Regions from separate parts of the Nocardiopsis sp. M1B1 genome, predicted to be linked through region 1. Evidence: riboswitches for the same ligand, from Rfam matches in the RefSeq annotation. Region 1 holds a riboswitch; the other holds the start of a gene.
What was found. A riboswitch is a leader RNA that binds a small molecule or an ion and turns the genes downstream of it on or off. The one in region 1 is predicted to bind glycine.

Region 1 (3,396 bases):
GGTCGGAGAGGCGGCGCATGTAGCGCAGCAGCGAGGTCTCGCTGCGGTGGGTGCCGAACACCGGGTGGGTGAGGTAGTCCACCTGGCGGGCCAGCTCGGCGGGCAGGCGGTCGGCGTCCTCGTCCACGCTCAGGCGCACGCGCGAGGAGCCGCGCTCGGCCTCGCCGAAGGCGGCCAGGACCTTCTCCAGGTCGGCCTCGGTGGTGGTCTCGTCCACGCTCACGCCGACCGTGTACTCGTCCGCGGCCAGCAGGTTGTACCCGGCCTCCAGGGCGGACTCCACGACGCGGGCGGCGCTGGGCACGCGCACGCGCAGGGTGTCGAAGTAGGCGTGGTGCAGGACCTCGAAGCCGCGCTCGGCGAGGGCGTCGGCCAGGGCGGCGGTGCGGGTGTGCACCTGGCGGGCGATCGCACGCAGGCCGTCGGGGCCGTGGTAGACCGCGTACATCCCGGCCATGACGGCGAGCAGGACCTGCGCGGTGCAGATGTTGCTGGTGGCCTTCTCGCGGCGGATGTGCTGCTCGCGGGTCTGCAGCGCCAGGCGGTAGGCGGGCTTGCCCGCGTTGTCCACCGAGACGCCGACCAGGCGGCCGGGCAGCTGGCGGCGCAGCTTCTCGCCCACGGCCATGTAACCGGCGTGCGGGCCGCCGAAGCCGAGCGGGACGCCGAAGCGCTGGGTGGAGCCGACGGCGATGTCGGCGCCCAGGTCGCCGGGGCTGCGCAGCAGAGCCAGGGCCAGGATGTCGGCGGCCACCACCGCGAGGGCGCCGCGCTCGTGGGCCTGGGCGACGACCGGGCCCGGGTCGCGCACGGCTCCGCTGGAGGCCGGGTACTGCACCAGGACGCCGAAGGCGTCGCCCTCGGGCAGGCCCCGGGACAGGTCGGCGACCACGACCTCGATGCCCAGGGGTTCGGCGCGGGTGCGCAGCACGTGCAGGGTCTGGGGGAAGACGTCGGCGTCGACGACGAAGACGTCGGCCTTGCTCTTGGAGGCGCGGCGGGCCAGGGTCATGGCCTCGGCGGCGGCGGTGGCCTCGTCGAGCAGGGAGGAGCCCGAGACGGGCAGGCCGGTCAGGTCCGAGACCATGGTCTGGAAGTTGAGCAGGGCCTCCAGGCGGCCCTGGGAGATCTCGGGCTGGTAGGGCGTGTAGGCCGTGTACCAGGCGGGGTTCTCCATGATGTTGCGCAGGATGGCCGGCGGGGTGAGGGTGCCGTAGTAGCCCTGGCCGATCAGCGAGGTGCGCACCTGGTTGCGGGAGGCCAGGTCGCGCAGCTCGGCCAGGGCCTCGGCCTCGCTGAGCGCCGGGGGCAGATCCAGCGGCGCGCTGCGACCGGGGCCGGTGAGGATGGACTCGGGCACGGCGTCGGCCATGAGTTCGGCGGTGGAGCCGTAGCCGACCGCCTTGAGCATCTCCTGGACCTCGGCGGGCGTGGGGCCGATGTGGCGGTCGGCGAACACCCGGGCGGGCGCGCCCGGGGTGTGCACGGGCTGGTCTGGCACGGAGACCTCCTGGTGACAGGGCCGAGTCGGGTCGGCGGTGTTCCTCACGGTCTCCCCCTCTGTCACCGGGCACGAGGGTGCCCAGGCTTCAGAGCGGCCTCCTCCACGCGGTCCATGGTGCCTGAGAGGTTACTGGGGAGTATTGCCCCGTCGGCGCCCCGTTGCGGGGTCTCTCTCGCGCGGTGTCGACAGCCAGCTGACGATCTGTACGTGTGTACAAGCAGGGTGAATGTCGTTTTTCATCCCTGTTGTGACTACGACCGTACTCGATCGTCGCCTGGGGTAGCGCTCCCGGGCAGGCGTTTCGCCCACATCACACCGAGAGCCTGGAGGTTCCTCCAAGTAGCCGCGGGCCCGAAGTGCCCGCGCCCCCGGCCGACGCACGGCCGCCCCTGGGCTGCGGGCGGCGCCTGCCGGTCTCAGCCGGTGCGGCGCTCCCGGCGGCGCCTGGCCAGCTCGTCCACGGGCTGGGGCGCGGCGGCGGGCAGGTCGGCCCGCTCCTCCGCGGGCACCACGCCCAGGGCCTCCTCCACCTCGCGCCAGACGTTGCCCAGCGCCAGGCCGAACATGCCCTGACCGCGCTGCATGAGGTCCACGACCTCCTCCGGGGAGGTGCACTCGTAGACGCTGACGCCGTCGCTCATGAGGGTGATGCGGGCCAGGTCGGGGGCGGGTCGGCCGCGCAGGTGGTCGACCGCGGTGCGGATCTGCTGGAGGGATATCCCGGTGTCCAGGAGCCGTTTGGCGACCTTGAGCAACAGGATGTCGGGGAGGCTGTACAGGGGGGCGTTGTGGGCTCCGGTGAGCACGCTCGGCTCCACCAGGCCGGTCCTGGCCCAGTAGTCGAGCTGGCGGTAGCTGATCCCGGCGGCCGTACACGCCGCGGGGCCCCGATACCCGACGTCCATAGGCAGCGCCACCAAGTCTTCTTCGCACAGTAGGCCCTGCTGCCCCGCTAGCCGCAGCGCGGACCGCCTGTCATGGGGATCCCGCTTGCCGCTCGCTACCGCCACGCCGACCTCCGGCTTCTCGTCCCACGGCGGTCTCGACAGGGGATGTCCACTCAGGGAACGGGTGCGCCGTGGGTTCCACTGCACTGAAGGTAGGACGGCCGACCGGCAGCGTCAACGACACCGCGCGGCGCGTCGCCAAGTGCGCGCGGCGCCGGTGTGCCGGGGCCTCCCCGGTGGCGCCCGACGCGCAAGCGGGGGTTTCGGCCCTGATCATCACGACCACTTCCGTTACCCAATCTATCACCGGCTCCGCGGGCGAAGTCGCAGGTCGGGGCGTGTCCTCCCCGGCGCGCGCCACCACCGCGGCACGGGACCCGCGCCTGGGCGCGGGCCCCGGGGGAGTGCACGTGCGCCACGGGCCCCTACTCCGCGCGCCTGCCGAAGTCCTCGGGCGAGATGTTGTCCAGGAACTCCCGGAACGCCTCGACCTGGTCCTCCTGCTCGTCCGGGATGGGCATCCCGGCCTCGTCGATCACGTCCTCGTGCGCGTAGATGGGCGTGCCCGTCCGTAACGCCAGGGCGATCGAGTCGGAGGGGCGCGCGCTCACCTCCACGCCGTTGCTGAAGACCAGCTGGGCGTAGAAGATGCCGTCGCTGAGGCCGGTGATGTTCACCGTCTTGAGCCCGGTGTCCAGGGCGTCGAGGACGTCCCGGAACAGGTCGTGGGTGAGCGGTCTGGCCGGTGCGACGCCCTGTTGGGCCAGCGCGATCGCGGTGGCCTCCACACCGCCGATCCAGATCGGCAGGTAGCGGTCGCCTTCGGATTCCTTGAGCAGGACAATCGGCTGGTTCGAGGGCATCTCAACACGGACGCCGACGACCTCCATGTGCTTCACAGCGTCTCCGTCCCACGAGTCGTGATGCCGGATGGGCGCTCGTCCC
Region 2 (3,396 bases), 1.4 Mb from region 1:
ACTCCTCGGCGGAGAGAAGGTCGGAGGGCTCCTCGGAGATCCGGGCCCTGAACAGCCAACCGTCCTCGAAGGGCGAGGAGTTGATGGTCTCGGGCTCGTCCTCCAGGGCCGCGTTGACCTCGGTGACCTCACCGCTCACCGGCGAGTAGACGTCGCTGACGGACTTGGTGGACTCCACCTCGCCGCACGGCTCGTCCGCGGTCACCTCGCTGCCGACCTCGGGCACCTCGACGTAGACGATGTCGCCCAGGGACTCGGCGGCGAACGAGGTGATCCCGACGGTGGCGATCCCGTCCTCGACCACGACCCACTCGTGTTTGGCGGTGTAACCCAGCTCCGTGGGAACGCTCACTTCAACTCTCCTTGGAGGTGTTCCATTTTCCTGCCGCGCGCCCGTACGGCTGCCCGGCCCGGCCTACGCCCGGTCGCGCCCCGTGCGTGCGGGTCCCCTGTGGAGGGATCCCGCCGCGCTGGGGCGTGCGGGCCTTCGGGGTGTGAAGGCCCCTGCTGCTACGACTGCCGCTTGTAGAACGGCAGCTCGACCACGTCGACGTCCTCGCCCCGCCCGCGCACGTCCACGGTGAACGCGCCGGTCGAGGTGTCGAGGTCGCCGTCCACGTAGGCCATGGCGATGGGGCGGCCCAGGGTGGGTGAGGGCGCGCCGCTGGTGATGGTTCCGACGGAGGTGCCGTCGCGCAGGACCTCCTGGCCCTGGCGCAGCGGGCGGCGCCCGCGCGCGACGAGGCCGATGAGACGGCGGGGACGGGAGGAGCGGGAGGCCTCCTCCAGGGCCGAGCGGCCCACGAAGTCGCCCTTGTCGAACTTCACGACCCGGCCCAGACCGGCGTCGAAGGGGGTGAGGTCGGCGGTCAGCTCCTGCCCGTACAGCGGCATCCCGGCCTCCATGCGCAGGGTGTCGCGCGCGGAGAGCCCGGCGGGGACGAGGCCGTGCCGCTCGCCCTCGGCCATGAGGGCCTCCCACACCTCGGGGGCCCGGTCCGCGGGGCTGACGAAGATCTCGAAGCCGTCCTCGCCGGTGTAGCCGGTGCGGGCGAGCAGGACGGGCTCACCGGCGACGGTGTGCTCGTACCCGGCGTAGTAGCGGATGCCGTCCAGGTCGGCGTCGGTCAGCGGCGCCAGGACGTCGACGGCGCGGGGCCCCTGGACGGCGATCAGCGCGTACTCGGCCGACTCGTCGCGGACCTCGACGTCGAAGCCCGCGGCCCGCTCGGCCAGGGCCGGGGCGACCACCGCGGTGTTGGCGGCGTTGGCCACGACGAGGTACTCGTCCTCGCGCAGCCGGTAGACGATGAGGTCGTCCAGGACACCGCCGTCCTCGGCGGTGATCATGGAGTAGCGGGCGCGCCCCACCTTGACCTGGGACAGGTGGCCGACCAGCGCGTGGTCGAGGGCCTGGGCGGCCTGCGGGCCGGTCAGCCGGATCTCGCCCATGTGGGAGAGGTCGAACAGGCCCGCGGCCTCGCGCACCGCCCGGTGCTCGGCGGTCTCGCTGCCGTAGCGCAGCGGCATGAGCCACCCGGCGAAGTCGACGAGGGTGGCGCCGGCCTTCTCGTGGACCTCGCGCAGCGCTGTCGCGCGCGGCGCGGATGCGGCATCTGACATGGGCACTCCCGAGAGGATGGGCGTCGTGACTTGCGTGGCGTTGCCATCCTCCCCCTCTGTCATCTGTGCCTGAGAGCTTCGCCGCGCGCTCGGCGCGGCTTGCACCTTCGGCGAGGGACGGCTGTCCCTGCTTTCCAGAGTGGTCTCGCCCGTACGGTCCGCTGTGCCTGAGAGGTTGTCTTCGGGGAGGGATTGCTCCTTCGGCGGCCCGCGCTGGATACGCGGGCACTCTCCCGTACGGGGTCAGCAACACGTTCAGCCTAGCAGCGGCCGTGAACGGCGCCCAAGGGTGCCCGGCGCCGGGCGGGAGCGCCGGCGAGGCACCCGTGAGCGGCGCCGTCCGAGCCGTGCGCGCCGTGTCCGCCCCGGCCGCCGGGCTCCTCCGGTGTCCGACACTCCGGCCGCCTCCACCCTGGGGCGGGAGGGCGGGGATTAGCGTGTTCGGGGAGTACCGACCGGGGAGGGAGACGGATGCGAACCGACACCGGGAGGGCGGCGCGCGCCGCGCGCTCGCTCGCGGCCGGATGCGTCCTGTCCCTGGCCGCGGGCACGGGGTGCGCCGGGGCCGTGGACGGAGCGCGGGGGCCGGACGGGCGGGCCCGGGAGGGGGCGGAGACCGGGCCCCCGCCCCTGACGCGGGGTGACCTGGCCGCCGTCGAGCGCGAGGACCTGGAGGCGGTGTTCGCCGACGCGGGGGTGGAGGGCACCTTCGTGCTCCACGACGTGATGGAGCGGGAGGCGACCGTGGTGGAGCCGGAGCTGGCGCGCGAGCGCGCGGTCCCCGCGTCCACCTTCGACCTCGTCAGCACCCTGGTGGGGCTCCAGACGGGCGCGGTCGGGGACGTGGACGAGGTGGTCCCCCACGGGGGCGGACCCCAGCCCGTCGACCGGCGGGAGCGGGACACGGCCCTGCGCGAGGCCCTGCCCGCCTCGAACGTCCCCGTCTACCGGGAGGTGGCCCGCCGGATCGGGCACGGGCCGATGGCGGCCTGGGTGGACCGGCTGGACTACGGCAACCGTTCGGTGGGCGACGCACGGGCGCTGGACCGGTTCTGGCTGGAGGGGCCGCTGCAGATCTCCGCGATGGAGCAGACCGACTTCCTGGCGAGGCTGGCCCGCGACGAACTGCCCGTGGACGACGCCCACCAGGAGGCGGTGCGCGAACTCGCCGTTCTGGAGGAGGGCGAGGGCTACGCCCTCCACGCGAAGGCCGGGTGGGAGGCAGAGGCCGGTTCCGCGCCGGGCTGGTGGGTCGGCTGGGTCGAGAGCGGCGAGGACCTGTACACGTTCGCGCTGCGCGTCGAGCCGGAGGGGGACCAGGACGCCGAGCTGAGCGAGTCCCTGGGGAGGGAGATGCTCGTGGAGCTGGAGGTCCTGCCCGAGGAGGAGCGCACCGTCTGAACACCGCGCGGGCCCCGCGACGCGCGTCGGCCCGCCCCCGTCGCGGGAGCGGGCCGAGCGCGTCGTCCGGGAGTGGTTAGGCCTTGCGGCGCTGGCGCACGGCCTCGGCCAGCTGGGTCAGCACCTCGCCGGTGGTCTCCCAGCCCATGCACTTGTCGGTGATCGACTGGCCGTAGGTCAGGGCGGCGGGGTCGCCCAGCTTCTGGGCCCCCTCGACGATGAAGCTCTCCAGCATCACGCCGATGACGCCCTTCTGGCCCTCGGCGACCTGGGCGGCGATCGCGGCGGCCACACCGGGCTGGCGGGTGTGGTCCTTGCCGCTGTTGGCGTGGCTGGCGTCGATCATCAGGCGGCGGGGCAGCCCGGCGCCCT

Region 2: another riboswitch for glycine. It lies ahead of gcvT (glycine cleavage system aminomethyltransferase GcvT); the one in region 1 lies ahead of gcvP (aminomethyl-transferring glycine dehydrogenase).

What each region holds. Positions count from the first base shown of each region.
Region 1 covers NZ_CP196194.1:2,761,925-2,765,320, reverse strand. Annotated here, with positions in the region: gene gcvP (aminomethyl-transferring glycine dehydrogenase) at 1-1,501, opposite strand, end outside; glycine riboswitch at 1,600-1,689, opposite strand; gene ACSTA4_RS11805 (MerR family transcriptional regulator) at 1,921-2,409, opposite strand; gene ACSTA4_RS11800 (bifunctional nuclease family protein) at 2,877-3,350, opposite strand.
Region 2 covers NZ_CP196194.1:1,339,582-1,342,977, forward strand. Annotated here, with positions in the region: gene gcvH (glycine cleavage system protein GcvH) at 1-352, opposite strand, end outside; gene gcvT (glycine cleavage system aminomethyltransferase GcvT) at 511-1,623, opposite strand; glycine riboswitch at 1,768-1,869, opposite strand; gene ACSTA4_RS06035 (penicillin-binding transpeptidase domain-containing protein) at 2,095-3,024, shown strand; gene ACSTA4_RS06040 (3-deoxy-7-phosphoheptulonate synthase) at 3,101-3,396, opposite strand, start outside.